4 regions of the Enterobacter cloacae complex sp. HYC080_NIDB genome follow, and region 2 is predicted to be linked to each of the others. Evidence: predicted binding sites of a transcription regulator. Region 2 holds the regulator's gene; each other region holds the start of a gene.
What was found. Region 2 encodes PurR, which represses purine synthesis genes. Its sites were predicted from a motif close to CANGCAAACGTTTGCNTG; they were not measured.
Positions count from the first base shown of each region.

Region 1: purL (phosphoribosylformylglycinamidine synthase) is a predicted target of PurR. The motif match lies at 6,310-6,327, and genes of this name have one in related genera.
Region 3: galS (HTH-type transcriptional regulator GalS) is a predicted target of PurR. The motif match lies at 3,221-3,238, and genes of this name have one in related genera.
Region 4: gltS (sodium/glutamate symporter) is a predicted target of PurR. The motif match lies at 4,424-4,441, and genes of this name have one in related genera.

Region 1 covers NZ_CP114212.1:1,170,242-1,178,002, reverse strand. The annotation lists gene qseG (two-component system QseEF-associated lipoprotein QseG) at 1-376, opposite strand, end outside; gene qseE (two component system sensor histidine kinase QseE/GlrK) at 378-1,805, opposite strand; gene purL (phosphoribosylformylglycinamidine synthase) at 2,337-6,224, opposite strand; gene mltF (membrane-bound lytic murein transglycosylase MltF) at 6,493-7,761, shown strand, end outside.
Region 2 covers NZ_CP114212.1:2,551,163-2,558,923, forward strand. The annotation lists gene O1723_RS12055 (MFS transporter) at 1-204, opposite strand, end outside; gene cydH (cytochrome bd-I oxidase subunit CydH) at 368-457, opposite strand; gene purR (HTH-type transcriptional repressor PurR) at 755-1,780, shown strand; gene punR (DNA-binding transcriptional activator PunR) at 1,798-2,709, opposite strand; gene punC (purine nucleoside transporter PunC) at 2,824-4,023, shown strand; gene cfa (cyclopropane fatty acyl phospholipid synthase) at 4,322-5,470, shown strand; gene O1723_RS12085 (riboflavin synthase) at 5,502-6,143, opposite strand; gene mdtK (MdtK family multidrug efflux MATE transporter) at 6,368-7,741, shown strand.
Region 3 covers NZ_CP114212.1:1,505,866-1,513,626, forward strand. The annotation lists gene O1723_RS07130 (YbfB/YjiJ family MFS transporter) at 96-1,244, shown strand; gene folE (GTP cyclohydrolase I FolE) at 1,347-2,015, shown strand; gene yeiB (DUF418 domain-containing protein YeiB) at 2,034-3,191, shown strand; gene galS (HTH-type transcriptional regulator GalS) at 3,347-4,369, shown strand; gene mglB (galactose/glucose ABC transporter substrate-binding protein MglB) at 4,665-5,663, shown strand; gene mglA (galactose/methyl galactoside ABC transporter ATP-binding protein MglA) at 5,743-7,263, shown strand; gene mglC (galactose/methyl galactoside ABC transporter permease MglC) at 7,279-7,761, shown strand, end outside.
Region 4 covers NZ_CP114212.1:4,446,497-4,454,257, reverse strand. The annotation lists gene yicI (alpha-xylosidase) at 1-1,056, shown strand, start outside; gene O1723_RS21105 (AsmA family protein) at 1,174-2,862, opposite strand; gene xanP (xanthine/proton symporter XanP) at 2,981-4,372, opposite strand; gene gltS (sodium/glutamate symporter) at 4,597-5,799, shown strand; gene recG (ATP-dependent DNA helicase RecG) at 5,802-7,761, opposite strand, start outside.

The sequences.
Region 1 (7,761 bases), 1.4 Mb from region 2:
TCGCATCGGCTAGTAGAATTCCACGCTTGAAAGCGTCCTGCCAGGTATCGTCATCCAGCATCGCCGCTTTCGAACGGGCGTCCACCGGCGCAAGACGCTGGGCACAATCTATTCCGCGCAGCCAGAACAGCGGATTATTTTCGACATCATGCCCTGACAAATTCCAGATGTCGTCACAGCGGGTAGAGAGGAAATCCGCCAGCTGGTTATCCGGCCATTTATCTTCTTGTTTACCGCTTATCGCACTTTGTGGCGCATGGGAAACGCACCCTGCCAGAAATAAACAAGGTAAACCCAGGCGAAATGTGTTGCTGGAAAACACCGCACGTACGGCGCGGAAAAAGACGTGTGACATACTCACCAGACTTAGATTCATTTTATTGGTTTTTCCGGCTCAGGGGCAGTTCAATACGGAAGCAAACATCCGCACGTTCGTCCGTGGCAATGTTTAGCTCACCCTGCATGCGTCGTATGCAGTCCCGGGCGATGCTTAAGCCCAGACCACTTCCTTTTACCGCACCCTTCCGCTGATGACTCCCCTGGAAAAAGGGTTCGAAGATCATGGTTTTTTCGTCATCAGGGATCGGGGTGCCGGTGTTAGCGACGTCAATAAACACCCGGGAACCCATCGTATAACTTCGGATATAAATGTTACCGGATTCAGTACCATAGTGCACCGCATTGGAGTAAAGATTATCCAGAACGCTCATTAAAAGCATCGGTTCAGCGAGACAGGCAGGCGCACTCAACTCCACCCCGGTATGCATCATTTTAGCTCTTGCTGGCAAGCTATGGGCGGAGATCACCATATCCACCAGCGGCGCAATCTCGACCTCTTCAAGAACGACCGCCCCGTCAGCCAGCTTGCGGTTGTAATCCAGCAGTTGTTCAATCAGCTTTTGCAGGTTGCGGCTGCTGGCATCCAGAATCTCAACAATTTCTTTCTGTTCTGGCGTTAGCGGCCCTGCCACCTCATCTGCCAGCAGCTCCGTTCCTTCACGCATGCTGGCGAGCGGCGTTTTCAGTTCATGGGAAATATGGCGCAAGAACTGATGACGCTGGGATTCCAGCCACGCCAGACGCTCAGACAGCCAGATAATACGCTGACCAACGGAGCGCAGTTCGCGCGGGCCTTTAAAGGAAACCGAATCCCCGAGCGATTTCCCCTCTCCAAGACGGTTGATCATACGCTGAATGCCCTTCACCGGGCCGATGATCATACGGGTAAAGAGCAGAACCAGCCCGAGACTCACCAGGAAAAGCACCAGTGCCTGCCAGCCGAAGAACTGCCCGCGTTCGGCTATCTCCTGCTGCAGCTGCTGACCGCGAGAGAAAATGACCGTGCGGGTTGACTGCACCATCTCGGTGTTGGCGGCAGCAAACGCTTCAAGACGCGCGGCAGCGGCGGCATCCGGCCCGCTATTGTGGCATTGCAGCTGCGCAAGATCGTTCAGATCCTGACGCAATGCCTGATACAGCTTGTCGTCGGGCAACACGCCCGCATGCGCGTCCAGCATCTCGCTGTAGCGCTTGCGTTGACTCTGGTAAACCTTTTCCAGCGTCCGGTCGTCAAGCACGCAGTACTGGCGATAGCTACGCTCCATCTCCAGCGCGGCGTTGGTCATCGCTTCACTGCGTCTGGCGTCGATAAGCGTGGTGCGGTTAGTCAGTGCGGCCTGAGCGCTCAGCGCGTTAAGGCTTTGCCACGCCTGCCAGGCGAGGATCAGCAATGGCAGCAGGATTAGCAGGAAGGCCATCATCACGAGCTGTCGCAGGGAGCGGGGAAAAACGGGCCAGCGTTTCAACGCATTACTCTCTTCATGGGGTTTACGCAGAGCGTAACTGAGTCTGCCCTTCAGATACAACAAAGCCGGGTAAAAACCCGGCTTTGTTATGGAATAAGGCGGTGCCTAACTCGACGTTTCGCCCTGGCCTGATAAAGCATCGCTATGATCAGTAGTTGGACGGCAGGCACCTTTTTGTGCGTCATTCGAAGTTTATGTAGCACGTCCCGAAGGGGCTGACATAAGAAGGTGAATGAGCCACTGGTTAATATTATGCAACACCCGTGCCAGAATGCAAAACAAAACATTAACACATTGATATATAAACATTTTACCAACTTCACCTGTTCATTATCGTTTGAATGATTTCCAGGCTAAGTGTCGCTATTAAGCAACACCTTAACAGGAACCTGTTCTGCCATATATAAATCAATGAGTTAAATGTCTCCTTTTGGAGACAGTCGCAAACCGTCTTTGTCGCCATTTTGCGACACGCATAAAAAAGCCCGGTGCGCTACGCTTACCGGGCCTGGAAGGTACCTGCTTTACATCTTAACCCAACTGTTTACGCGCATTGCGGAAGATACGCATCCACGGGCTGTCCTCGCCCCAGTTTTCCGGGTGCCAGGAGTTGCTCACGGTACGGAACACGCGCTCCGGGTGCGGCATCATAATGGTTGCACGACCACTTTCGCTGGTGACTGCCGTAATACCGTTGACCGAGCCGTTCGGGTTAGCCGGATAGGTTTCGGTGACCTTGCCGAAGTTATCGACAAAGCGCAGCGCCACCAGACCTTTGCTTTCAAGCTGAGCCAGATGTGCTGCATCACGCACTTCTACCTGACCTTCACCGTGGGACACGGCGATTGGCATCTGTGATCCGACCATGCCCTGCAGCAACAGAGATGGGCTTTGTGTCACTTCCACCAGGCTGAAGCGCGCTTCAAAGCGGTCAGACTGGTTACGCACAAAGCGCGGCCAGGCTTCGCTGCCCGGGATAAGCTCGCGCAGGTTGGACATCATCTGGCAACCGTTACACACGCCCAGCGCCAGCGTTTGCGGACGGTGGAAGAAGGTTTCGAACTCGTCGCGCACGCGGCTGTTAAACAGAATGGACTTCGCCCAGCCTTCACCGGCGCCCAGTACGTCACCGTAAGAGAAACCACCGCAGGCCACCAGCGCCTGGAAATCTTCCAGACCGGTACGCCCGGCCAGCAGATCGCTCATGTGAACGTCAATGGCGTCAAAGCCCGCACGGTGGAAGGCAGCCGCCATTTCAACGTGGGAGTTAACGCCCTGCTCGCGCAGCACGGCCACCTTCGGACATGCACCCGTCGCAATGTACGGCGCGGCGATGTCTTCGTTGATGTCGAAGGAGAGTTTCACGTTCAGGCCTGGATCGCTGTCGTTAGCCTTCGCGTTATGCTCCTGATCGGCACATTCCGGGTTATCACGCAGGCGCTGCATCTGCCAGGTCGTTTCCGCCCACCACATACGCAGCGTGGTGCGGCTTTCGCTGAAGACGGCATGACCGTCAGCTTCAATGACAAAGCGGTCGCCCTGTACGGCTTTACCCAGATAATGTACGCAGTCTGCCAGACCGTGCTGCGCAAGAATGGCTTCAACCGCATCGCGGTCTACCGCACGCACCTGAATCACCGCGCCCAGCTCTTCATTGAACAGCGCTGCCAGGCGGTCTTCACCCAGAGAGGCAATATTCGCCTCCAAACCACAGTGGCCGGTGAAGGCCATCTCTGCCAGCGTGACCAGCAGGCCGCCGTCGGAGCGGTCGTGGTAGGCCAGCAGCTTACGCTGCGCCACCAGCGCCTGAATTGCATCGTAGAAGCCTTTTAACTGGGCCACGTCACGCACATCGGCCGGTGTATCACCCAGCTGACGATAAACCTGCGCCAGCGCCGTGGCACCCAGCGCGTTGTGACCTTTACCCAGGTCAATCAGCAACAGGGCGTTGTCTTCGGTCGCAAGCTGCGGCGTCACGGTGTGACGTACGTCTTCCACGCGCGCAAAGGCGGAGATGATAAGCGACAGCGGAGAAGTGATCTCGCGCTGCTCGTTGCCTTCCTGCCAGCGGGTTTTCATCGACATGGAGTCTTTGCCCACCGGAATGGTCAGCCCAAGCGCAGGACACAGCTCTTCGCCCACCGCTTTCACGGCTTCATACAGGCCCGCATCCTCGCCAGGGTGACCGGCAGCGGCCATCCAGTTAGCGGAGAGCTTGATACGTTTGATATCGCCAATCTGCGTCGCGGCAATGTTGGTCAGCGCTTCACCCACAGCCAGGCGGGCGGACGCGGCGAAGTCCAGCAGCGCCACAGGCGTGCGTTCGCCCAGGGCCATCGCTTCACCGTAGTAGCTGTCGAGACTCGCGGTGGTTACGGCACAGTTCGCGACCGGGATCTGCCACGGGCCGACCATCTGATCGCGCGAGACCATACCGGTTACGGTACGGTCGCCAATGGTGACCAGGAAGGTTTTCTCTGCCACCGCCGGCAGGTGCAGCACGCGGTTGACCGCTTCTGCAACGGTGATGCCCTGGCGATCCAGCGCTTTGCCCGCTGCTTTACGCGTTTGCACGTCGCGGGTCATCTTCGGCGTTTTACCGAGCAGAACGTCCAGCGGCAGATCGATCGGCTGGTTGTCGAAATGGGTGTCGCTCAGGGTCAGGTGCTTCTCTTCGGTCGCTTCGCCGATGACGGCATACGGCGCGCGCTCGCGGCGGCACAGCTCGTCAAACAGCGGCAGTTGATCCGCTGCAACCGCCAGAACATAACGTTCCTGGGATTCGTTACACCAGATCTCCAGCGGGCTCATGCCTGGCTCATCGCTCAGGATATCGCGCAGGTTGAAGCGGCCACCGCGACCGCCATCGCTCACCAGCTCCGGCATGGCGTTAGACAGACCGCCCGCGCCCACGTCATGGATAAAGAGAATCGGGTTCGCGTCGCCCAGCTGCCAGCAGCGGTCGATGACTTCCTGGCAGCGACGCTCCATTTCCGGGTTGTCGCGCTGAACGGAAGCAAAGTCGAGATCCGCATCAGACTGACCGGAGGTCATGGAGGATGCCGCGCCGCCGCCCAGGCCGATGTTCATCGCCGGGCCGCCCAGCACGATCAGCTTCGCGCCAACCACGATCTCGCCTTTCTGGACGTGATCGGCACGGATATTGCCGATCCCCCCCGCCAGCATGATCGGTTTGTGATAGCCACGCAGCTCTTCGCCGTTGTGACTGTCCACTTTCTCTTCATAGGTACGGAAGTAGCCGTTCAGTGCCGGACGGCCAAATTCGTTGTTGAATGCCGCACCGCCCAGTGGACCGTCGGTCATGATATCCAGCGCGGTCACAATGCGCTCTGGCTTGCCGAAATCCTCTTCCCATGGCTGCTCAAAGCCCGGGATGCGCAGGTTGGAGACGGAGAAACCAACCAGGCCCGCTTTTGGTTTCGCACCACGTCCCGTTGCACCTTCATCACGGATTTCACCGCCTGAACCGGTGGCCGCACCCGGCCACGGGGAAATTGCCGTCGGGTGGTTGTGGGTTTCCACTTTCATCAGGATATGCGCAGGCTCCTGATGGAAGTCGTAACGACCGGTAGCGTGGTCGGCAAAATAGCGCCCAACCTCGGAGCCTTCCATCACCGCGGCATTGTCTTTATAGGCAGACAGCACGTGGTCGGGGGTTTGCTCCATGGTGTTTTTGATCATTTTGAACAGCGATTTAGGCTGCTGTTCGCCGTCAATAATCCAGTCGGCGTTGAAAATTTTATGGCGGCAGTGCTCGGAGTTGGCCTGCGCGAACATGTAGAGCTCGATGTCGTTCGGGTTGCGGTTCAGCTTAACAAACGCATCCTGCAGGTAGTCGATTTCGTCTTCTGCCAGCGCCAGGCCGAGACGCAGGTTAGCGTCAATCAGCGCCTGACGGCCCTGCCCCAGCAGGTCTACGCTTTGTACCGGCGCAGGCTGATGGTGGGAGAAGAGCTTCTGTGCGTCATCAAGAGAAGCAAACACGCTTTCCATCATGCGGTCATGCAGCTCGGCGGCAACCGCCTGCCACTGCGCGTCGCTCAGGGTCGAGGCGTCAACGTAGTAGGCCACGCCGCGCTCCAGACGGTTAATCTGGCTCAGGCCGCAGTTGTGGGCAATGTCGGTGGCTTTAGAAGACCAGGGGGAGATGGTGCCCGGACGCGGCGTCGCAAGGATCAGTTTGCCGGTTGGCGTATGGCTACTCAGATTTGGGCCATACTTGAGCAGGCGTTCCAGCTGTACGCGCTCCTCTGCATTCAGGGGGGCATTCAGGTCAGCAAAATGGACATACTCAGCGTAAATATTGCTTACCGGAAGGTCGGCCGCCTGAAAACGTGCCAGCAGTTTGTTAATACGGAAGGCAGACAGTGCAGGCGAACCACGCAGAATTTCCATCATAAGTCTCTCGTCTTCGAAGCGCCGGGGCGCTTTCAGTGTGCGCAAGGGGGGAAAACGGGCGTCATTATAGAGAATCCTGAGCGCCGACGAAACCGTTTGCGTGGAAATAAAATTGGCGGAGACATTTAGCAATAGATGTGACCTGTCTCTCTAATTGGTTGCCAAGTGGCGCAAGTTTACGCAAAATGCCGCTCATTCAATGGCAAACCTGATTATCAAACATGGCTACAGCATACTGAGGCAACCGGCGTCGCAGAGAATTAACTAATTGAAAAAATTAAAGATTAATTATCTGCTCATCGGCATTGTTACGTTGCTGCTGGCAGTGGCCCTCTGGCCTTCCATCCCCTGGTTCGGTAAAGCCGAAAACCGTATCGCCGCCATTCAGGAGCGGGGGGAGCTGCGCGTCAGTACGCTCAACTCTCCGCTGATTTACAGCGACATTAACGGCAAAATTATTGGCCTTGATTATGAACTGGCGCAGCAGTTCGCCGATTATCTTGGCGTGAAGCTTAAAATTACCGTTCGCCAGAATATCAATCAGCTGTTCGACGACCTTGATAACAACGATGCCGACATACTGGCAGCCGGTCTGGTCTATAACAGTGAGCGTAGCAAAAACTATCAACCGGGCCCGACCTATTACTCCGTTTCGCAACAGCTGGTCTATCGCGTCGGGAGTCTGCGGCCACGCACGCTGGCCTCCATTAACGATCAACAGCTGACCATTGCGCCCGGCCATGTGGTGATTGAGGATCTGCGTGAGCTGAAAGAGAAGAAATACCCCGACCTGAGCTGGAAGGTTGATCCGAAACTGGGCACAACGGAGCTGCTGGAGCAGGTAAAAGATCAGAAACTGCCCTACACCATTGCCGATTCGGTTGCGATCAGTCTGTTCCAGCGCGTGCATCCTGAAATTGCCGTAGCGCTCGACGTTACCGACGAGCAGCCGGTGACCTGGTTTAGCCAGCTCGATGACGATCAGACTCTTTCTGCGGCCATGCTCGATTTCTATAACACCATCAATGAAGACGGCACGCTGGCACGCCTGGAGGAAAAATATCTCGGCCACGGTGATGATTTTGACTATGTTGACACCCGCAGCTTCCTGCGCGCGGTAGATAGCGTCCTGCCAGACCTGCAGCCATTATTCGAAAAATACGCCCAGGAGATTGACTGGAAACTGCTGGCGGCTATTTCGTATCAGGAGTCCCACTGGGACACCCAGGCCACCTCCCCGACCGGCGTGCGTGGCTTAATGATGTTAACCAAAAATACCGCGCTGAGCCTGGGCGTGAATGACCGTACCGATGCGGAACAGAGCATCAGCGGCGGGGCTCGCTATCTGCAGGATATGATGGCCAAAGTGCCGGAAACGGTGCCGGAAGAGGAACGGATCTGGTTTGCGCTGGCAGCCTACAATATGGGCTACGCGCATATGCTTGACGCGCGGGCGCTGACCGCGAAAACGAAAGGTAACCCGGACAGCTGGTCAGACGTAAAGCAACGTCTGCCGCTGCTAAGCCAGAAGCCGTGG
Region 2 (7,761 bases):
CGCGCGGTGTGAAAGCAGTAGCGTCATCAGCGGCGCCCCCACCATCACGCCGATGGCATAAGCGCTGATTAACATCCCGGCCGCAGGGATCGAGACATCCACGCCCCGGGCGATAACAGGCAGCAACCCCATCGGGGAGAATTCGGTGGTGCCAATCCCAAAAGCGCCAATCGCCAGGGCCAGCAGGGGAAAATTGATTTTCATGCGTCAACTCCGGATACCGTGTCATGTCGTGACACAGAACAAAGAAGCGGAAAGCATGACATCAATCACAAAAAATGAGAAGTTAACAAAATGGCAAAAGATTTTTGCCTGAGAAGTAACAATCCGGTAAACCGGGAGGGAGAAGATTCTCCCTCCGCGTAAATCAGTGCAGCGCAGCCGTCAGGCCAGCCGCCACAATCAGCGCCAGCACAACGATGGTGGTGAACAGCGAAAACTTCAGATCGGAACTCATCAATTTTTCTCCTTTTAATCCCCCCACGAAAAGTGAGCTTGCTCATTTTTGCACAGTTTACGTCAAAAATCTTCCCGGATTTAAGCTGATAACCACTTTACCTCTTCCCCTTTTCATCAAGATAGGACAAAATTCCACGCTAAATTTATTAGCGTACCGGCCATTGACCCCCTCCTGACGTCCCGTGTCGTTTTCCTGGCGTACCGCAATCTAAAATTGCGTGATAAGGGTGAGAGAAGGCAAACGTTTACCTTCAAGTATTTCAGGAGTTTAGGATATGGTCTGGAGTGACATTTAATGGCAACAATTAAAGACGTAGCAAAACGCGCAAACGTTTCCACTACAACCGTATCACATGTAATTAACAAAACCCGCTTTGTGGCGGAAGAGACGCGCAACGCCGTCTGGGCAGCAATCAAAGAGCTGCACTACTCGCCAAGTGCGGTTGCGCGCAGCCTCAAGGTGAATCACACCAAATCGATTGGTCTGCTGGCGACCAGCAGCGAAGCGGCCTATTTTGCTGAGATCATTGAGGCGGTAGAGAAAAACTGCTTCCAGAAAGGCTATACCCTGATTCTGGGCAACGCGTGGAACAGCATTGAAAAACAGCGAGCCTATCTCTCCATGATGGCGCAGAAGCGCGTGGATGGCCTGCTGGTGATGTGTTCCGAGTACCCGGAATCCGTACTGTCGATGCTTGAAGAGTATCGACATATCCCGATGGTGGTGATGGACTGGGGTGAAGCCCGTGCGGATTTCACGGATTCCGTTATCGACAACGCCTTTGAAGGCGGCTATATGGCGGGCCGTTATTTGATCGAACGCGGTCATCGTGAGATTGGCGTGATCCCGGGTCCGCTTGAGCGTAACACCGGTGCAGGTCGTCTGGCTGGCTTTATGAAAGCAATGGAAGAAGCGCTGATCACCGTGCCAGAAAACTGGATCGTACAGGGTGACTTTGAGCCGGAATCAGGCTACCGCGCGATGCAGCAGATTGTCTCCCAGCAACATCGTCCTACCGCCGTTTTCTGCGGGGGCGACATCATGGCGATGGGCGCGCTCTGTGCGGCCGATGAGCTGGGTCTGCGCGTCCCGCAGGACATTTCCGTGATCGGCTATGACAACGTGCGCAACGCACGCTTCTTTACCCCTGCGCTGACCACCATTCACCAGCCGAAAGATTCGCTGGGTGAAACGGCCTTCAACATGCTGCTCGACAGGATCGTCAACAAACGTGAAGAGTCGCAGTCCATTGAAGTCCACCCGCGCCTCATCGAACGCCGTTCCGTTGCGGATGGTCCGTTCCGCGACTACCGTCGTTAATCGCTTTACGGAGCCAGTCACACTGGCTCCCGTAACCATTCCCGGTTAAGCGTTTCGCTGTCCCCCAGATAATCCAGCAGCCAGGCCATAGCAGGTGAAACATCATTTTGTTGCCAGGTCAGGCAGCAAGCCGCATCCGGGAACGGATTCTCCAGCGTCAGTTCAACCCACTCGCCGGTGTCGATTCTCGGGCGCGCAAAATGAACGGGCACCATCGCGACGCACAGCCCTGCACTGAGGCAGGTCGCCGACGATTCCCAGTCCGGGGCGACCACGCGACGCTGGTTATCCAGCAGCCAGGTGATACGCTTGGGCAGCGAGCGGGAGGTGTCCTCCAGCACCAGCGACGGCCAGTTACGCAGGGTATCGTCGCTTAACGGCCCCTCCATGGCCGCCAGGGGATGATCGCGTGCCACTACGCATTTCCAGCTCAGCATCCCCATATCGCGAAAGGCGTAGCGTCCCCCAACCGGAATCGCCTGCGTCGCCCCAATCGCCATTTCTACCCTGCCGTCCGACAGCGCGTCCCACACGCCGTTGAACACTTCCTGCGAAACACGCAACTCAACGTCAGAAAAATGACGATAGAAATCGACGATCATTTGCCGGGTGCGCTCCGGCTTCACGATATTATCGACCGCGATGGAAAGATGCCCCCGCCAGCCGTTAGCGATCTGCTGACACTGTTCGCGGGTGATCTGCATTTTTTTGATAACAGAACGCCCTTCTTTCAAAAACCACGCCCCGGCAGGCGTTAATTCCACATCACGATGTCGCCGTTCAAACAGCGGAACGGCCAGCCACTCTTCTAGCTGACGCACCGTATAGCTGATTGCCGACGGGACGCGGTGCAGCTCCTGCGCTGCACCGCTAAAGCTGCCGTTACGCGCGACAGCATCGACCACTTCAAGAGAATAATCTGACCACATTTTCTGCCTGCAAAAAATTTGAATGCACCCGCCAAATATTAGCGTTTCACAAGCCGCTTTGCACTCCCTACACTCTGCGCCAATGTACACCTGCCTCCTCAGGAGAAGAAAATAATGCAACCCAGGAAAGGTTTTTTAGTCTGGCTCGGCGGCTTAAGCGTGCTGGGCTTTTTAGCCACCGATATGTACCTGCCGGCTTTCGCCGCCATGCAGGAAGATCTGCAAACCCCTGCCGCCGCGATCAGCGCCAGCCTGAGTTTGTTCCTCGCCGGTTTTGCCTTCGCGCAGCTGCTCTGGGGACCGCTCTCGGATCGCTTTGGCCGCAAGCCGGTACTGTTGCTGGGTCTGGCCATTTTTGCCATGGGCTGTCTGGGGATGCTATGGGTTCGCGACGCCACCTGGCTGCTGGTACTGCGTTTTATTCAGGCAGTCGGCGTCTGCGCCGCGGCCGTCACCTGGCAGGCGCTGGTGACCGACTACTATCCGGCGAACCGTACAAACCGAATTTTCGCGACCATTATGCCGCTGGTGGGGCTTTCCCCTGCCCTCGCCCCGCTGTTGGGTAGCTGGATCCTCGCGCACTTCGACTGGCAGGCCATCTTTGCCACGCTGTTTGCCATCACGCTGATCCTGATGCTGCCGGCGTTCGCCCTCAAGCCCGCGCATAAAAAAGAGGCGCATGCCGACGCCAGCCCAATTACCTTTGCCTCCCTGCTGAGCGCCAAAGCGTATCGCGGTAATGTGCTGATTTATGCTGCCTGCTCGGCGAGCTTCTTCGCATGGCTGACCGGTTCACCCTTTATTCTGCACGATATGGGCTACAGCCCGGCGGCCATCGGTCTAAGCTATGTTCCGCAGACCATCGCGTTCCTGGTTGGCGGGTACGGCTGTCGCGCGGCGCTGCAAAAATGGGAAGGCCAGCAGATGCTGCCGTGGTTGCTGGTGCTGTATGCGTTGAGCGTTATCGGGACCTGGGCCGTCGGCTTTATTCCCGGCGTCGGTCTGGCTGAAATTTTGATTCCATTCTGCGTAATGGCCATCGCGAACGGCGCGATATACCCTATCGTTGTGGCGCAGGCGCTTCGTCCCTTCCCGCAGGCGACAGGCCGTGCGGCCGCACTTCAGAATACGCTGCAACTGGGGCTGTGCTTCCTGGCCAGTCTGGTGGTCTCGGCGCTGATTGCCACGCCGCTCCTGACCACCACCAGCGTGATGCTGGTTACCGTTGCGCTGGCCGGCATGGGCTATCGTATGCAGGCAGCCGCGCAGCGTGCGCAGGATAACCGCGCGCAGGCAGAAACGTCACATGCGTAATTACTGCAAAAATTATGTAACTTTTCGGTGATTAGGTTGCTAACAATTTTCTATTGAATCAACAAATTTTGCGGCCTATACTAAATTTGGTTCGATTAAATACGATAAATATTAAGTGTTAACGGGAGCCGGAGTGCTCCCGTTTTACCATGGAAGGCATTTCGGCAAGGGTTATCTCCCTTCCTCTGTTCTACGTCGGATACTAGCCTCGCGGTATATACCGTGAGATTTCTCACAAACCAAAAAAAGCGTCTACGCTGTTTGAAGGTTCTGATCACAGTAGGGTGATGGAGAAGCTATGAGTTCATCGTGTATTGAAGAAGTCAGCGTTCCGGACGATAACTGGTCCCGGATCGTCAGTGAACTGTTAGGTCGAGCAGGCATCACGATTAATGGATCATCGCCATCCGATCCTCAGGTTAAACATCCCGACTTTTTTAAACGCGTGTTACGAGAGGGATCGTTAGGCCTGGGAGAAAGTTATATGGATGGCTGGTGGGAATGCGAACGGCTGGATATATTTTTCACCCGCGTTTTGCGTGCTGGTCTGGAAAATCAACTCCCTCGCCATCTGAAAGACACCCTGCGCGTCGCCTCAGCCCGCCTGTTTAACCTGCAAAGTAAAAAACGCGCCTGGATCGTCGGCAAAGAGCACTACGACCTTGGCAACGACCTGTTCAGCCGTATGCTGGACCCCTTCATGCAATATTCCTGCGCCTACTGGAAAGAGGCATCGACGCTTGAAGAGGCGCAACAGGCCAAGCTGCGTCTGATTAGCGAGAAACTGCAGCTTGAGCCCGGAATGCGTGTCCTGGATATCGGCTGCGGCTGGGGTGGGCTGGCGTATTTTATGGCGAAGCACTATGGCGTCAGCGTCGTCGGCGTCACGATTTCAGCAGAACAGCAAAAGCTGGCGCGAGAACGCTGCCAGGGTCTTGATGTTGACATCCGGCTGCAGGATTACCGTGACCTGAACGAACAGTTTGATCGTATTGTCTCCGTGGGTATGTTCGAACATGTTGGCCCGAAAAACTACGACACCTATTTTGACGTCGTGGATCGCAATTTGAAACCAGACGGCATTTTCCTGCTGCACACCATCGGGTCTAAGCGCACCGACAACAACGTCGACCCGTGGATCAACAAATACATCTTCCCGAATGGCTGTTTACCGTCCGTGCGCCAGATTGCCAACGCCAGCGAGTCCCATTTCGTGATGGAAGACTGGCATAACTTTGGCGCGGATTACGACACCACATTGATGGCATGGCATGCACGTTTTCAGGAAGCCTGGCCGGAGATTGCGGACAACTACTCTGAACGATTCAAGCGGATGTTTAGCTATTATCTGAATGCCTGCGCGGGGGCGTTTCGCGCGCGGGATATTCAGCTCTGGCAGGTTGTTTTCAGCCGAGGGATTGAGCACGGCTTGCGGGTCGCCCGCTAAAAAAATAACCCCGGTTACCCGGGGTTATTTTTTATTCGTCTTCTGTGCTCGTTATTATTGCCGCTTCTTTTGCCGCCAGCACGCGCTCAACCGTATCCACTACCGCCTGGGTTTGCGGATCGATTTCGATATTCACGCGATGCCCGAGTTTTTTCGAACCCAGCGTGGTGCGTTGCAGCGTTTCAGGAATTAAATGCACGCAAAAACGCGTTGCCGTCACTTCTCCAACCGTCAGGCTAATCCCATCAATGCCAATAAATCCTTTATAGAGGATGTATTTCATTAATGACGGATCCTGCATTTTGAACCAGATTTGACGGTTATTTTCCGATGTCACGATTTTCGCCACTTCAGCCGTGGTCATGATGTGCCCCGACATCAGATGGCCGCCAATCTCATCACTGAACTTCGCCGCACGCTCAACGTTGACGGTATCACCTACAGCCAGCTCGCCCAGATTAGTAATACGCAGGGTCTCTTTCATTAAATCAAAGCTGATCTTGTTGCCATTAATTTCGGTGACGGTCAGACAGCAGCCGTTATGGGCAATCGAGGCGCCGGTTTCGATGCCATCAAGCATATATTCCGGCAGCTCTACAACATGCGTACGAAAATTAGGTTTTTCATCAATGGACACCACTTTGGCAGTGCCCTGCACAATACCAGTAAACATGCTTACAACTCCTGTTTTCTCCGGACGGTGGTTACACCGTTTAATCCCACCACAATAACAGTTGGAAAAAGAGGTTGCCAGCGGAGCGCATTTTCTGGCGATTTTTTCACTAGATAAATAGCTAAAGCCCGCTACAATAGCTGGCACCCCCCGCATTTTCTTCTTGCTGCCCGTTACGGCGGCTTTTTTAGTCTCTCTTATAACTACAAAATAAAGGTGTTCACGTGCAGAAGTACATGAATGAAGCGCGGCAGTTATTGGCACTGGCGATACCAGTGATCATCGCGCAAGTGGCCCAGACCGCAATGGGATTTGTGGATACCGTCATGGCAGGTGGCTATAGCGCCACTGATATGGCGGCCGTCGCCATCGGTACATCAATCTGGCTTCCGGCCATCCTGTTCGGCCATGGTCTGCTGCTCGCGCTGACGCCGGTTATTGCTCAACTTAATGGTTCGGGACGTCGCGAACGCATTGCCCATCAGGTCCGCCAGGGGTTCTGGCTGGCCGGATTTGTCTCCGTGCTGATTATGGTCGTGCTCTGGAACGCCGGTCATATCATTCGCGCGATGGATAACATTGACCCGGCACTGGCTGACAAAGCCGTGGGCTATCTGCGTGCCCTGCTCTGGGGGGCACCGGGCTATCTCTTCTTCCAGGTAGCGCGTAACCAGTGCGAAGGCCTGGCGAAAACCAAGCCCGGGATGGTGATGGGCTTTATCGGCCTGCTGGTGAATATTCCGGTGAACTATATCTTTATTTACGGTCATTTCGGGATGCCAGAGCTGGGCGGCGTCGGCTGCGGCGTGGCAACCGCGGCGGTCTACTGGGTAATGTTCTTCTGTATGCTTACCTTTGTGAAACACGCCCGCTCTATGCGCGATATTCGTAATGAGAAAAGATTCAGTACGCCGGACTGGAGCATCATGACGCGCCTGATGCAGTTAGGCTTGCCGATTGCGCTGGCCCTGTTTTTTGAAGTGACGCTCTTTGCCGTCGTCGCCCTGCTGGTCTCCCCACTGGGGATCGTTAACGTGGCCGGGCATCAGATTGCGCTCAACTTCAGCTCCCTGATGTTCGTTCTGCCGATGTCGCTGGCGGCGGCGGTGACGATTCGCGTCGGCTTCCGCCTGGGCCAGGGCTCGACGCTGGATGCGCAAACGGCCGCACGGACCGGGCTGGGCGTCGGTGTCTGCATGGCGGTCTGTACGGCGCTCTTTACCGTTGCATTACGCGAGCAAATTGCCCTGCTCTATAACGACAACCCGGAAGTGGTGGCACTGGCCTCGCACCTGATGCTGCTCGCCGCGGTGTACCAGATTTCAGACTCTATCCAGGTGATTGGCAGCGGCGTGCTTCGCGGATACAAAGATACGCGCTCCATCTTCTTTATCACCTTCATCGCCTACTGGGTACTGGGACTGCCGTGCGGCTACATCCTGGCCCTGACCGATCTGGTGGTTGACCGCATGGGACCCGCCGGGTTCTGGATGGGCTTTATCATTGGTCTGACGTCAGCCGCGATCATGATGATGATGCGCATGCGCTTCCTGCAGCGCCAGCCATCAACCGTGATTTTGCAACGCGCTGCGCGTTAAATACGCAGTAGCCGTCTGCT
Region 3 (7,761 bases), 1.0 Mb from region 2:
ACAGCGTTTTCATTTACCTGTGAGCAACTTTCACTTTCGCGGAACGGCAAGATGTTGCATCATAAATTTACTTTTCTTTAACAATTGGAGCGGTCATGGCGCTGCGTATTGCGCTTAGTGGGTTTGTCGTGCTGGTGGTGGCGATGGGGATAGGGCGCTTTGCCTTTACGCCTCAGGTACCGCTGATGATTGCCGCCGGGCAACTCACGCTCACCAGCGCAGGCCTGGTGGCGGCGATGAATTATCTTGGCTATCTGGTGGGAGCATGGGATGCCATGCGCGCGCGCCGCTTTGTTGAAACGCGGCTCTGGCTCGGCATTACGGGTGCGGTTGCATTGACGCTGCTCTCCGCGGCGGCGGATAACGCCGTCATACACGGCCTGCTGCGCTTTGCGATCGGCTGCATGAGTGGCTGGTCAATGGTGCTGATTGCCGCCTGGACCAACGAGCGGCTGGGGCAACTGGGTAAACCGGGGCTCAGTGCTGCGGTGTTTGCCGGCCCCGGCGCGGGTATCGCCCTGAGCGGCCTGCTCGCGGTCTATATTCAGGCGAAATCCCTTTCGGCCGGTGCGGCGTGGCAGATCTACGGCGTGCTGGCGCTCGTGTTGATTGCGCTGGTGGCACGCTATCTGCCGCGTGCGGGTCAGCTTCATCGCCCGGGGACTGCGCCTGAGCCGCTGCGGCTGACCGCGGATTTAAAGCGCCTGGTCTGGAGCTACAGCCTGGCGGGATTTGGCTATATCCTTCCGGCGACCTTTTTATCGCAAATGGCCGCCGTGCGCTTTCCCGGCAGCCTGTTTGCTCAGTTTGTCTGGCCGATTTTTGGTCTCGCCGCTGTGGTGGGGATTGCGCTCAGCATTGCCTTGCGACATATCTCCACGGCTAACCGCAGGCTGGCTATCGTGCTGTGGCTTCAGGGCGCGGGTGTCCTGGCGGCCTGGCTGCTGCCGGGCATCGGCGGTTTGCTGACGGGCGGGCTGCTGGTAGGTGGTGGGTTCCTTTGCGCCGTGCAGCTCTCTCTTTTATACGGCCGAGAGCTGGCACCGAACCACACGCGTTATATGGCGGGACTGCTCACCACCGGGTATGCCATCGGGCAGTTGATTGGCCCGGTGACGTCGGCGTTATCGACCTGGCTAACCCACCGGCTGGAGCCTGCGCTGGGGCTGGCGGGCGTCGCGTTGTTCATCGGCGGCGCGCTGGTCTGGAATCGTCACGCTGAAAGGCAACAGCAATTGCAATAATTATCGTCGTGAATACTGGATTATGTGCGTCGCCTCACGCACAATGAGCGCATACTTTTGCCACAACGAGGGCGAAAGACGCCACACCTGCAGGAGAAGAAAATGTCATCACTCAGTAAAGAAGCTGCCCTGGTCCATGAAGCCCTGCTTGCGCGCGGTCTCGAAACGCCATTGCGTCCGCCCGTTGAGGATATGGACAATGAAACCCGTAAAAGTCTGATTTCCGGGCATATGACCGAGATCATGCAACTGCTGAATCTCGATCTGAGCGATGACAGTCTGATGGAGACGCCTAAGCGCATCGCGAAAATGTACGTCGACGAAATTTTCTCTGGCCTGGATTACGCCAACTTCCCGAAAATTACCGTTATCGAGAATAAGATGAAGGTGGACGAGATGGTCACGGTACGTGATATCACGCTGACCAGCACCTGCGAACATCACTTCGTCACTATCGACGGTAAAGCGACCGTGGCTTACATCCCGAAAGATACGGTGATTGGTCTGTCGAAGATCAACCGTATTGTGCAGTTCTTCGCGCAGCGTCCTCAGGTTCAGGAGCGTCTTACGCAGCAGATCCTGATTGCCCTGCAAACGCTGCTGGGCACCAATAACGTGGCGGTCTCTATCGATGCCGTTCACTACTGCGTGAAAGCTCGCGGCGTACGTGATGCGACCAGTGCAACCACCACCACTTCGCTGGGCGGTCTGTTTAAATCGAGCCAGAACACCCGCCAGGAGTTCCTGCGCGCCGTGCGTCACCACAACTAATCTCACAGGGCAGGGACCATGGAGCGAAACGTCACGCTCGATTTTGTTCGCGGCGTCGCCATACTGGGTATCCTGCTGCTGAATATTAGCGCCTTCGGTCTGCCGAAGGCCGCTTATCTCAATCCCGCTTGGTACGGCGATATCACCCGAAGCGATGCCTGGACCTGGGCAATCCTTGATCTGTTTGCCCAGGTTAAATTCCTCACGCTCTTTGCCCTGCTGTTTGGCGCAGGACTACAGCTTCTGCTTAAACGCGGCACCCGCTGGATCCAGTCGCGCTTAACCCTGCTGGTGATCCTCGGTTTTATCCACGGTCTGTTCTTCTGGGACGGCGATATTCTTCTCGCATATGGGTTAGTCGGGCTTATCTGCTGGCGTCTCATTCGTGATGCGCACAGCGTGAAAAGCCTGTTTAACACCGGCGTGATGCTCTACCTCATGGGGCTTGGGGTGCTGCTGCTGCTGGGGATGATCTCTGGCGAAGCGACCAACCGTTCCTGGATCCCGGATGCTGCAAACCTCCAGTACGAGCAGTTCTGGAAGCTAAAAGGCGGTACGGAAGCCATTAGCAACCGGGCGGATATGCTGGGGGATAACCTTCTTGCGCTGGGGGCGCAATACGGCTGGCAGCTGGCAGGGATGATGCTGATGGGGGCGTCATTGATGCGCACCGGGTGGCTGAAAGGGGAGTTCAGCCTGCGTCATTATCGTCGCACCGGGGCGGGGCTGGTTCTGCTCGGCGTGCTGATAAACCTCCCGTCGGTGATGATACAGTGGCACATTCACTGGGATTATCGCTGGTGCGCTTTCCTGCTCCAGGTACCGCGTGAACTGAGCGCGCCATTCCAGACCATCGGCTACGCGGCGCTAATATATGGCTTCTGGCCGCAGCTTTCTCGCCTGTGGCTTGTCAGCGCAGTCGCCTGCGTCGGGCGCATGGCGTTAAGCAATTACCTCCTGCAAACGTTGATATGCACCACGATTTTCTATCGCTTTGGCCTGTTTATGAAATTCGACCGCCTCGGGCTGCTGGCGTTTGTTATTCCGATCTGGGCGGTTAATCTGGCGTTTTCCGTTATCTGGCTGCGTTATTTCCGTCAGGGGCCGCTGGAGTGGGTGTGGCGTCAGTTAACCGCACATGCTTCAGGGGTATCATTGAGTAATACATCCAGATAACGATCTGGATCACAATCATTAACAAAACGGATGTAAGCGTTTTCATGACTGTGAGCTTCTTCACGTAGTCCCTTTTCTCTCGCTGCCAAAATAGCCACCTTGCTAAACACAGGGGGTGTCTGTGAGTTGCTGCAATCCTTTGAAGGATGGTGAATATGATCACCATTCGTGATGTCGCCCGTCTGGCGGGCGTTTCTGTGGCTACCGTCTCCCGCGTGCTGAACAACAGTGCGCTGGTGAGCCCTGAAACCCGTGAAACCGTAATGAAAGCCGTGACCCAGCTCGGGTACCGGCCAAATGCCAACGCGCAGGCGCTTGCCACGCAGGTCAGCGATACCATCGGCGTGGTGGTGATGGATGTCTCAGACGCCTTTTTCGGTGCGCTGGTGAAAGCGGTCGATGTGGTTGCCCAGCAGCATCAAAAATATGTGCTGATTGGCAACAGCTATCATGAGGCGGAGAAAGAGCGTCATGCCATCGAAGTACTGATTCGCCAGCGCTGTAACGCCCTGATTGTTCACTCCAAAGCCTTAAGTGATGAAGAGCTTGCCGGGTTTATGGAACAGATTCCGGGCATGGTGCTGATTAACCGGATTGTGCCGGGCTATGCCCACCGCTGTGTTGGGCTGGATAACGTCAGCGGCGCCATGATGGCCACCAAAATGCTTATCAATAACGGCCATCAGCGGATCGGTTATCTTGCCTCCAGCCATCAAATTGAAGATGACGCGTACCGGCGTGAGGGCTGGCAAAACGCCCTGAAAGAACACGGCATTACCGCATCAGAGAGCTGGATCGGCACCGGTACGCCTGACATGCAGGGCGGTGAGGCGGCAATGGTGGAGTTGCTGGGCCGCAATCTGCAGCTTTCTGCGGTGTTTGCGTATAACGACAGCATGGCAGCGGGCGCGCTGACGGCACTGAAAGATAACGGCATTGCGGTGCCGCAGCATTTGTCGTTGATTGGCTTTGACGACATTCCGATCGCCCGTTACACCGACCCGCAGCTGACCACGGTGCGCTATCCCATTGCTTCTATGGCAAAACTGGCTACTGAACTGGCGTTACAGGGAGCCGCAGGGCTGCTGGATCCTGGGGCGACGCATTGCTTCATGCCAACCCTGGTGCGTCGACATTCCGTCGCGTCGCGGCAAATTGTGGCTCCGATCACTAACTGATTACATGAGGTGATGTAACCGTTTTCAATCTGTGAGTAAATTCACAGTATCTTAACAAGGCGCTGACTATGATGTCAGCGTTTTAGCAGCTGAAACGCTATGTAACGGTGATTATTCACTTTAACAGTAGCCAATGTGCCGCAAACAACGAATAAAACGCATTTCTGGAGCGTTACCGACCACGGAAGAGAGAAATTTTATAAGTGAACGTCGGCTGTCAGTAACGTTTTATTAACATCTGCCTGCCGCTCGTTATTCACCAGAACTACCCTGCATAAAAAAAACCGGAGATACCATGAATAAGAAGGTGTTGACCCTGTCTGCTGTAATGGCAAGCATGCTTTTTGGTGCAGCAGCGCACGCTGCAGATACCCGTATTGGTGTGACGATTTATAAATACGACGACAACTTCATGTCTGTTGTACGTAAAGCTATCGAGAAAGATGCGAAAGCAGCGCCAGACGTACAGCTGCTGATGAATGACTCCCAGAATGACCAGTCCAAACAGAACGACCAGATCGACGTTCTGCTGGCGAAAGGCGTGAAAGCCCTGGCGATCAACCTGGTTGACCCGGCTGCAGCAGGCACGGTAATTGAAAAAGCGCGCGGCCAGAATGTGCCAATCGTCTTCTTCAACAAAGAACCTTCCCGTAAAGCGCTGGATAGCTATGACAAAGCGTATTACGTCGGTACTGACTCCAAAGAGTCCGGCATTATTCAGGGCGATCTGATCGCGAAACACTGGGCAGCGAACCCGAACTGGGACCTGAACAAAGACGGTCAGATCCAGTTCGTTCTGCTGAAAGGCGAACCTGGTCACCCGGATGCTGAAGCGCGTACGACTTACGTTATCAAAGAGCTGAATGATAAGGGCCTGAAAACCCAGCAGCTGGCATTAGATACCGCGATGTGGGATACCGCCCAGGCGAAAGATAAGATGGATGCCTGGCTGTCCGGCCCTAACGCGAACAAAATCGAAGTGGTTATCGCCAACAACGATGCGATGGCAATGGGTGCGGTAGAAGCGCTGAAAGCCCACAATAAATCGTCCATTCCGGTATTCGGTGTGGATGCCCTGCCAGAAGCGCTGGCGCTGGTTAAATCTGGCGCGATGGCCGGTACCGTTCTGAACGATGCCAATAACCAGGCGAAAGCCACCTTCGATCTGGCGAAAAACCTCGCTGACGGTAAAGGCGCGGCAGATGGCACCAGCTGGAAAATTGACAACAAAATCGTTCGCGTACCTTACGTGGGCGTAGACCAGTCCAACCTGGCTGAGTTTATCGGTAAATAAGTGAGTTAACCTGTCTCCACTGGGCGCAATTCGTTGCGCCCTTTTATAACGCGATATGCGAGGCCAACAAGGTATAATTATGGTCAGCACAACTACTCAGTCAACCGGTGAATACTTGTTGGAAATGAACGGTATTAACAAGTCATTTCCCGGTGTTAAGGCACTCGATAATGTTAATTTAAAAGTCCGTCCTCACTCTATTCATGCATTAATGGGGGAGAACGGTGCGGGTAAATCAACATTATTAAAATGTCTTTTTGGGATCTATCAAAAAGATTCTGGCAGCATTCTTTTTCAGGGGAAAGAGATCGATTTCCATTCAGCGAAAGAAGCACTGGAAAACGGTATCTCGATGGTTCACCAGGAATTAAACCTGGTACTGCAACGTTCCGTTATGGATAACATGTGGTTGGGGCGTTATCCAACCAAAGGTGTCTTTGTCGATCAGGACAAAATGTATCGTGACACCAAAGCGATTTTTGATGAGCTGGATATTGATATCGATCCGCGCGCTCGCGTGGGAACCTTATCCGTCTCACAAATGCAGATGATCGAAATTGCCAAAGCGTTCTCCTATGATGCGAAAATCGTCATCATGGACGAACCGACGTCGTCATTAACGGAAAAAGAGGTTAATCACCTTTTTACCATTATTCGTAAGCTGAAAGAACGTGGCTGCGGCATTGTCTACATCTCTCACAAAATGGAAGAGATCTTCCAGCTGTGCGATGAGATTACCATCCTGCGCGACGGCCAGTGGATTGCCACGCAGCCGCTGGAAGGTCTGGATATGGACAAGATCATCGCCATGATGGTTGGCCGCTCCCTCAACCAGCGCTTCCCGGACAAAGAGAACAAGCCGGGTGAAGTGATTCTTGAAGTGCGCAATCTCACCTCGCTGCGTCAGCCGTCCATCCGCGATGTCTCCTTCGACCTGCACAAAGGCGAAATCCTGGGGATTGCCGGTCTGGTGGGGGCAAAGCGTACCGACATTGTGGAAACCTTGTTTGGTATCCGTGAGAAGGCCCAGGGCACCATTACGCTGCACGGAAAGAAAATTAACAACCACAATGCCAACGAAGCCATTAATAACGGTTTTGCGCTGGTAACGGAAGAGCGTCGTTCGACGGGTATTTATGCTTATCTGGATATTAACTTTAACTCGTTAATTTCTAATATTCGTAATTACAAAAATAAAGTCGGACTGCTGGATAACTCCCGCATGAAGAGCGATACCCAGTGGGTGATTGACTCCATGCGCGTGAAGACGCCTGGTCACCGCACGCAAATTGGTTCGCTTTCGGGGGGTAACCAGCAAAAAGTCATTATCGGACGTTGGTTATTAACCCAGCCAGAAATTCTGATGCTGGATGAACCTACCCGTGGCATTGACGTCGGCGCGAAGTTTGAAATTTATCAGCTGATTGCCGAGCTGGCGAAAAAGAATAAAGGGATCATTATTATTTCTTCCGAAATGCCGGAACTGTTAGGGATCACAGACCGTATTCTGGTTATGAGCAATGGTCTCGTTGCCGGTATTGTTGACACCAAAACGACAACGCAAAACGAAATTTTGCGTCTTGCGTCTTTGCACCTTTAAGATCAGGGGCTCCTCATGAGTGCGTTAAATAAAAAAAATTTTCTCACTTACCTGAAAGAAGGCGGAATTTACGTTGTTCTTTTAGTCCTGCTGGCCATTATCATTTTTCAGGACCCTACGTTCTTAAGTCTGCTGAACCTGAGTAACATTCTGACCCAGTCTTCCGTGCGTATTATCATTGCGCTGGGCGTGGCAGGCCTTATCGTCACCCAGGGTACTGACCTTTCTGCCGGTCGTCAGGTCGGCCTGGCGGCGGTTATTGCGGCAACCCTGCTGCAGTCGATGGAAAACGCCAACAAGGTCTTCCCGGAAATGGCGACCATGCCGATTTTCGTGGTGATCCTGATTGTCTGCGCCATCGGTGCGGTGATTGGTCTGATCAACGGTATTATCATCGCCTACCTGAACGTGACGCCATTTATCACCACGCTGGGTACGATGATCATCGTTTACGGTATCAACTCCCTCTACTACGACTTCGTGGGCGCGTCTCCTATC
Region 4 (7,761 bases), 1.9 Mb from region 2:
CCGACGGACGTGCAGTGGTTTGACGGATCCGATCCACAGAAGATGCATAACCATTACGCCTACATCTACAACGCGCTGGTGTGGAACGTGCTGAAAGAGACCGTGGGTGAGCAAGAGGCGGTGCTGTTTGCCCGCTCGGCGTCCGTGGGTGCGCAGCAGTTCCCGGTTCACTGGGGCGGCGACTGCTACGCCAACTATGAGTCGATGGCGGAAAGTCTGCGCGGCGGGCTGTCGATTGGCCTGTCCGGCTTTGGGTTCTGGAGCCACGATATTGGCGGATTCGAAAACACCGCCCCGGCACACGTCTACAAGCGCTGGTGCGCGTTCGGGCTTTTATCCAGCCACAGCCGCCTGCACGGCAGTAAATCTTACCGCGTGCCGTGGGCGTATGATGACGAGTCCTGCGACGTGGTGCGCCACTTTACGCAGCTGAAGTGCCGGATGATGCCGTATCTGTACCGTCAGGCGGCGCTGGCGCGCGAGTGCGGTACGCCGATGCTGCGGGCGATGATGCTGGAGTTCCCGGACGATCCGGCGTGCGATTATCTTGACCGCCAGTACATGCTGGGGGATGCGGTGATGGTCGCGCCGGTGTTCTCAGAGAAGGGCGATGTACAGTTCTGGCTACCTGAAGGACGCTGGACGCACCTGTGGCATAACGACGAAATTCAGGGTAGCCGCTGGCATAAGCAACAGCACGACTTCCGCAGCCTGCCAGTCTATGTGCACGATAACACCCTGCTGGCGCTGGGCAATAACAGCCAGAAACCAGACTATGCGTGGAACGAGGGCACGGCCTTCCAGCTGTTTAACCTGGAGGATGGCGCAACGGCGGTGAGTGAAGTGCCTGCGGCGGACGGCGCGGTGGCGTTTACGCTGAAAGCGTCACGAGAGGGCGATACCGTGACCCTGACAGGCGTGGGTGAGGCGCGAAACTGGTCGGTGTGCTTGCGCAACGTGCAGAAGGTGGGCGGCGTGAAAGGTGGTTCACATGCGGGAAGCGAGTGGGGCGTGGTGGTAAAAGCGGAGGGGAATGAGGTGGTGGTTCACCTCTGAGCGATAAAAATGCCCGGTGGCGCTTCGCTTACCGGGCCTACGGTAATTATGCGGTCTGATGCCCTCACCCTGACCCTCTCCCACAGGGAGAGGGAATAAAACCGCCACCCGGCTTATTTATTGCACGGGTGTTGAAACAATGCCACCCGTCATCGTCTGCTCTACCTGTTGTTTATCCATATTCACCGCGCTCAGCTTGCCGTTCACCGTCGGCTTCAGCGGCGCATTGGCCTGCACGCTACCGCTGGCGGTGAGTTGAATATTGCCGTCGCCCGTCACCGGTAGCGCTGGCCAGCCCCACTGCTGCAGCACGTTGAGCGGCACGCCGCGCCCGTTCAGGCTCAAGGTGGTTTGCCGTTGCGGCAACTGCGAAACCGTCGCCGTCGCTTCCAGAATGCCTTTCTCGGTAAATGCGCTCAGGTCGGTAATGTTCACCGTGGCGGCGTTGGCATTCAACGCCAGCGACGGACGGCGCACGTCCACGCGGTTAAAGGTCGCCGCCGCGCCGTTCAGGGTTGCGCTGCCGCTCCACACGCCCCACTGGCGGTCTTTCACCAGCTGCAGGTTGGCACCGTAGCCATCCAGGGAGGTGATCTGCCACGGGAAGGCGGGATCGATGTCGATCACCAGGTTGCGGCTCAGGCCGAATTTTTGCAGCGTGACGCTGTTCAGCCATTCCGGTAGCGGCTCCATCCACAGCGTTTTCCAGTTCTGCGGCAGGGTGTACTCCAGACCGGCGATGGCGACATCGTCCAGCACCAGCGCTTTGCCGTCGCGCAGCCAGTTGCCGGAGGTGCGCACCATGCCGCCTTCCCAGCGGGAGGTAAACTGGCGCAGCGCCATACCCTGCGGGGAAAACTCTGCGTTCAGGATCGGGTCAAACAGATGCAGCGAGCCGTAGATAAACTCGCTGGCGTTCATGGACAAACGCCCGTCCTGACTTTGCCAGTCGCCTTTGCTTATCGTCAGGTTGCGCAGGCTTAAATCGAGATCGGTCACCGCCCAGTCCGGGCCCTGAAGCCGGGCGTCGGTCACGTCCAGACGACCAATCTGCAGAGAGGGGATGGTGCCCAGCGGCGCGAAGAACGCCATCAGCGTTTTATCGCTCTGCAGGCGGATCTCATTCAGACGCAGGGTGTCGATAACCCAGCTTCCGTCGGCGTTACGCAGGGCGGAGCCGGTGAGCGAACCGCGCGCCATATCGGCACCGATAGTATTCAGCACCACCTCCTTACCGTTAAGCTGGCCCTCAATTAACACGTTGGTGGCCGGGACGCCGTTAAGGGTCAGCGAGCCAGCGCTCATCTGAATCTGCGCATTTTTCCCCAGCACGTTGCCTGCTTCCGGCTGCCATGGGTTGATGCCGCCCGTCACCTTCTGCGCGCTCAGATCCCATTCGGTATTCGGGCTGTTAAAGGCCATATTGCTCAGTTGAAGACGATCGGCCTGCAAGGGCAGCGGTGCCGTCTGCGGCGAGAGGTTCAGCGTGCCATCGAAAAGGGTAATGGCGTCCATATGCAGCGGATCGGTCACCTGACGGCTGCTCAGGCCGATATCAACTTTTTTGGCTACCAGCGTGGCAGGTTTACCGTCCCGCCCGAAGGTGACGTTTTCCAGAATAAGATGGGAAGGCGACGAAAAGCGGTGATTCATCTTGTCGAAACTGAGTTCGTAATCGGTATTCACCGTCACCCAGCTGCTGACCTGAGCCGCGCCCCAGCGGGTCTGGAGCAGAATATAGAGCGCCAGTATCACAATGAGCAGGGCTACCAGAAGATAGACGAGCAGCTTTCCAATAAATTTCATGGTCTTCCATCCCGCAAACGTACATAAGGGAGTTATGCACGATTTATGCGCAATCCTCAAGGCGGGAATGGTGTAAATAGATGTCACGGCAGGCATTGACTGCCTGCCGTGAAGGGGATCAGTTCTTTTCAGGCGGGAAAACGAGGTTCAGCACAATAGCGGTGATACCGCCCGCGGCGATGCCGGAAGAGAGCAGGTTTTTCACCCAGTCAGGGGCAAACTGCAGGATCAGCGGCTGCTGAGAAACGCCCAGACCCACGGCCAGCGACAGCGCGATAATCATGATTGCCCGGCGGTTCAGCGGTTCGCGGGAGACGATACGCACCCCGGACGCTGCGATAGTCCCGAACATCACCAGCGTTGCGCCACCCAGCACCGGCTCAGGAATGTGCTGCACAAAGCCGCTCACCGCCGGGAACAGGCCGAGGACGATCAGCATCAGCGCCACCACAAAACCCACGTAGCGGCTGGCGACGCCGGTCAGCTGGATCACGCCGTTGTTCTGGCCGAAGCAGGAGTTCGGGAAGGTATTGAATACCGCAGAAACAAACGAGTTCAGGCCGTTCGCCAGCACGCCGCCTTTCAGGCGCTTCATGTACAGCGGGCCGGACACCGGCTGCTCGGAGACGTCGGAGGTAGCGGTGATATCGCCGATGGTCTCCAGAGAGGTGATCATAAAGACCAGCATCAGCGGCAGGAGCAGACCCCAGTCAATGCCCAGACCGTAGTACAGTGGCGTGGGGACGGTGATCAGCGCGCTGTTGGTCGGTGCGGTGTTCTCCGGCAACATACCCAGCGCCCACGCTAGCAGATAACCGGCTGCCATGGCGATCACCAGCGAAGCCACGCGCAGGTAAGGGTTACGCTGGCGGTTAAGCAGAATAATGATCGCCAGCACGACGCCCGCCAGCAGCAGGTTTTTCGGCGCGCCGAAGGTATGGTCGCTCATTGCGGCATAGCCGCCGCCGATGGAGGTGAGGCCGACCTGAATCAGCGACAGGCCGATAATCATCACCACCACGCCGGAGACTAACGGGGTAATGACGCGGCGCGCCAGATGCAGCACGCGGGAGATGACCATCTCCGTGCAGCTTGCCAGCATCAGGGTGCCGAACAGCGCCGCCATCATGGTCGGGACATCCGCACCGCCGGTTTTCAGGGCTGTGCCGCCCATGATCAGCGGCGCCACGAAGTTAAAGCTGGTACCCTGGATCGACAATAATCCCGACCCCACCGGACCCCACGCTTTAATTTGAATAATTGAGGCCACGCCAGAGGCGAAGAGGGACATACTGATGATGTGCTGTGTATCCTGCGCCGGTAAACCGAGCGCCTGGCAGATCAGCAGCGCCGGGGTGATCACCGCGACAAACATCGCCAGAAGATGCTGGCAGGCCGCGAAAAGCGTCTGAGGCAGTGGCGGGCGATCTTCAAGGCGGTAAATCAGTTCGCTATTTTGCTTCTGCGCAATCGGTTGCGCATCAGGCGACTCTATGGTGTTAACGGACATCGGCGGCAATCCCACGGTGGAAAAGCGGGCATTTTATCTGACCACCTGGTAAAAGCAAACGATTGCCAGCAAAAAAAGGGAAGAAAATCTGCCGTTGTGAGCAGGTTTTCTACAACCCGTCGGGAAAAAAAATTACACTTTTTGCGCCGGTGGCTCATGAGGAGCGCAAACCGGCCAGGATAACGCCGCGTGTGTATGGAACACGCGCATAACAGGAGCCTTTTATGATTCATCTCGATACGTTGTCGACCCTTGTTGCCGCAACGCTGGTTCTGCTGCTTGGTCGCAAGCTGGTACACAGTGTTTCCTTTCTGAAAAAGTACACCATTCCTGAACCTGTCGCCGGTGGTTTGCTGGTGGCGCTGGCCCTGCTGGTACTGAAAAAAAGCATGGGCTGGGAAATTGATTTTGATATGTCCCTGAAAGATCCGCTGATGCTGGCCTTCTTTGCCACCATCGGCCTGAACGCCAACCTGGCGAGCCTGCGCTCTGGCGGTAAGGTGCTCGGCGTATTTCTGATTGTGGTGGTGGGACTGCTGCTGATGCAAAACGCTATTGGCATCGGCATGGCGACGCTGCTGGGGCTGGATCCGCTGATGGGTCTGCTGGCAGGTTCGATTACCCTCTCAGGCGGCCATGGTACCGGAGCCGCGTGGAGTAAGCTGTTTATCGAGCGTTACGGCTTTGAAAACGCAACGGAAGTGGCGATGGCCTGCGCAACCTTTGGCCTGGTGCTGGGTGGCCTGATTGGCGGCCCGGTGGCCCGTTATCTCGTTAAACATTCCACCACGCCGAATGGCAGACCGGACGATGAAATGGTGCCCACCGCGTTCGAAAAGCCGGATGTCGGGCGCAGCATCACCTCGCTGGTACTGATTGAAACCATCGCGATGATTGCCATCTGCCTGACCGTGGGCAAAGTGGTTGCGCAATGGCTGGCGGGTACAGCGTTCGAACTTCCGACCTTTGTCTGCGTGTTGTTTATTGGGGTCATTCTGAGCAACGGTCTGGCGCTGATGGGCTTCTACCGCGTGTTTGAACGTGCGGTATCGGTGCTCGGTAACGTCTGTCTGTCGCTGTTCCTGGCAATGGCGCTGATGAGCCTCAAACTGTGGGAGCTGGCCTCGCTGGCGCTGCCGATGGTGGCGATTCTGGCGGTGCAGGCACTGTTTATGGCGCTGTACGCCATGTTCGTGACCTGGCGCCTGATGGGGAAAAACTACGATGCAGCGGTGCTGGCAGCGGGTCACTGCGGGTTTGGTCTGGGGGCAACCCCAACGGCTATTGCCAACATGCAGGCGATCACCGAACGGTTTGGGCCATCGCACATGGCGTTTCTGGTGGTGCCGATGGTCGGGGCGTTCTTTATTGATATCGTCAACGCGCTGGTGATTAAGCTGTACCTGATGCTGCCGATGTTTGCCTGAGATCAGGCGTTGGAATAGCGCTCGGTTTCCGGCATCCAGCGCTCAATTAACGCTGCCGCCTGTTCGGGGTAGCGTTCATGAATATGGCGTGCGAGGCGCTGAACTTCCGGGATCATGGCCTGATCGCGCAGCAAATCCGCCACCTTAAATTCGGCATTTCCCGTCTGACGCGTGCCCAGCAATTCGCCCGGGCCGCGTATCTCAAGGTCTTTTTGTGCAATCACAAAACCGTCGTTGCTGTCGCGCAGCACCTGCAAACGCATCTGGGCAGTTTTTGAGAGCGGCGCTTTATAGAGCAGCACGCAGTGGGAGGCTACTGCGCCACGCCCAACGCGCCCACGCAGCTGGTGGAGCTGAGCAAGGCCAAGACGCTCCGGGTTTTCGATGATCATCAGGCTGGAGTTGGGGACGTCGACGCCCACTTCAATAACCGTCGTCGCGACCAGTAAATGCAGCTCACCCTGTTTGAACGCCTGCATCACCGCCTGTTTTTCAGCAGGCTTCATGCGCCCGTGAACCAGACCCACGTTTAGCTCCGGCAGCGCCAGCTTTAGCTCTTCCCACGTTGCTTCAGCAGCCTGCGCTTCAAGCAGTTCTGACTCTTCAATTAGGGTGCAGACCCAATAGGCCTGACGCCCTTCGTGGGTACAGGCGTTGCGCACGCGGTCGATGATATCGCTGCGGCGCGTATCCGGTATGGCGACCGTCGTGACCGGCGTACGCCCCGGCGGCAGTTCATCGATGGTGGAGGTATCCAGATCGGCATAGGCGGTCATCGCCAGGGTGCGCGGGATTGGCGTGGCGGTCATGATCAGCTGATGCGGATGGAAGCCCTGCTGCAGCCCTTTTTCCCACAGCGCCAGACGTTGATGCACGCCGAAGCGGTGCTGTTCGTCGATAATCACCAGCGCAAGGCCGTTAAACAGTACCTGCTCCTGGAAGATAGCGTGTGTGCCGACAATCATCTGCACCTGGCCGCTGGCGATGGCTTCCTGCTGCGCAAGACGCGCTTTGCCTTTTTGCTTCCCGGCAAGCCAGCCTACCTCAATCCCGAGCGGCGCGAACCAGGCTCGGAAATTATTGGCGTGCTGTTCAGCCAGCAGCTCGGTCGGCGCCATCAGCGCCACCTGTTTACCGTGGGCAATCGCGCGCAGTGCTGCCAGGGCGGCAACCAGCGTCTTACCGGACCCGACGTCGCCCTGCACCAGGCGCATCATCGGCACGTCGAGTGCCATATCGCGTTCAATCTCGGCCGTTACGCGCGCTTGTGCGCCGGTCGGCTTAAACGGCAGAGAGGCCAGCAGCTTATCTTTGAGCGCATCATTCTGGCTTAACGGCTGAGCGTGGAAACGCTGCGCGCCTGCGCGAAGCGCCAGCATGCTCAGGTTATGTGCCAGTAATTCCTCAAGGATAAGACGCCGTTGTGCGGGATGTTTGCCGCTTTCTAAATCGCTGAGCTGTAATGTGGGTGGTGGACGATGCAGTGTGCGCAATGCCTCGGGCAGGCTCATCATGCCCTGTGCCAGCTCGGGGGGCAGAAGTTCGGTAATCGCGCAGGTATCCAGCAGCTCCAGCGCCTGATCGGTGAGTTTACGCAGCGTTGCCTGCTTAATGCCTTCAGTCGTCGGGTAAATCGGCGTAAGCGTCTCCTGCAGTTCCGGTGTGCTGAGGTCGCCCTGCACGCGGTACTCCGGGTGGATCATCTCTGCGCCGTATTTACCGCGTTTGGCTTCGCCATAGGCCAGCACTCGGCGGCCTGTCGCCAGGCTGTTTTTCATCGCTGCGCTGAAGTTGAAAAAACGCATGGTGAGAATGCCGGTACCGTCGCTGATCTGACAGGTCATCATCCGGCGTCCACCAAACGTGATGTTGCAGTTCAGGACTTCGCCTTCAACGGTGGCGTAAATGGCAGGCAGCAGATCGCCAATTTTGTAGAGCTGAGTGCGGTCTTCGTAACGCAGA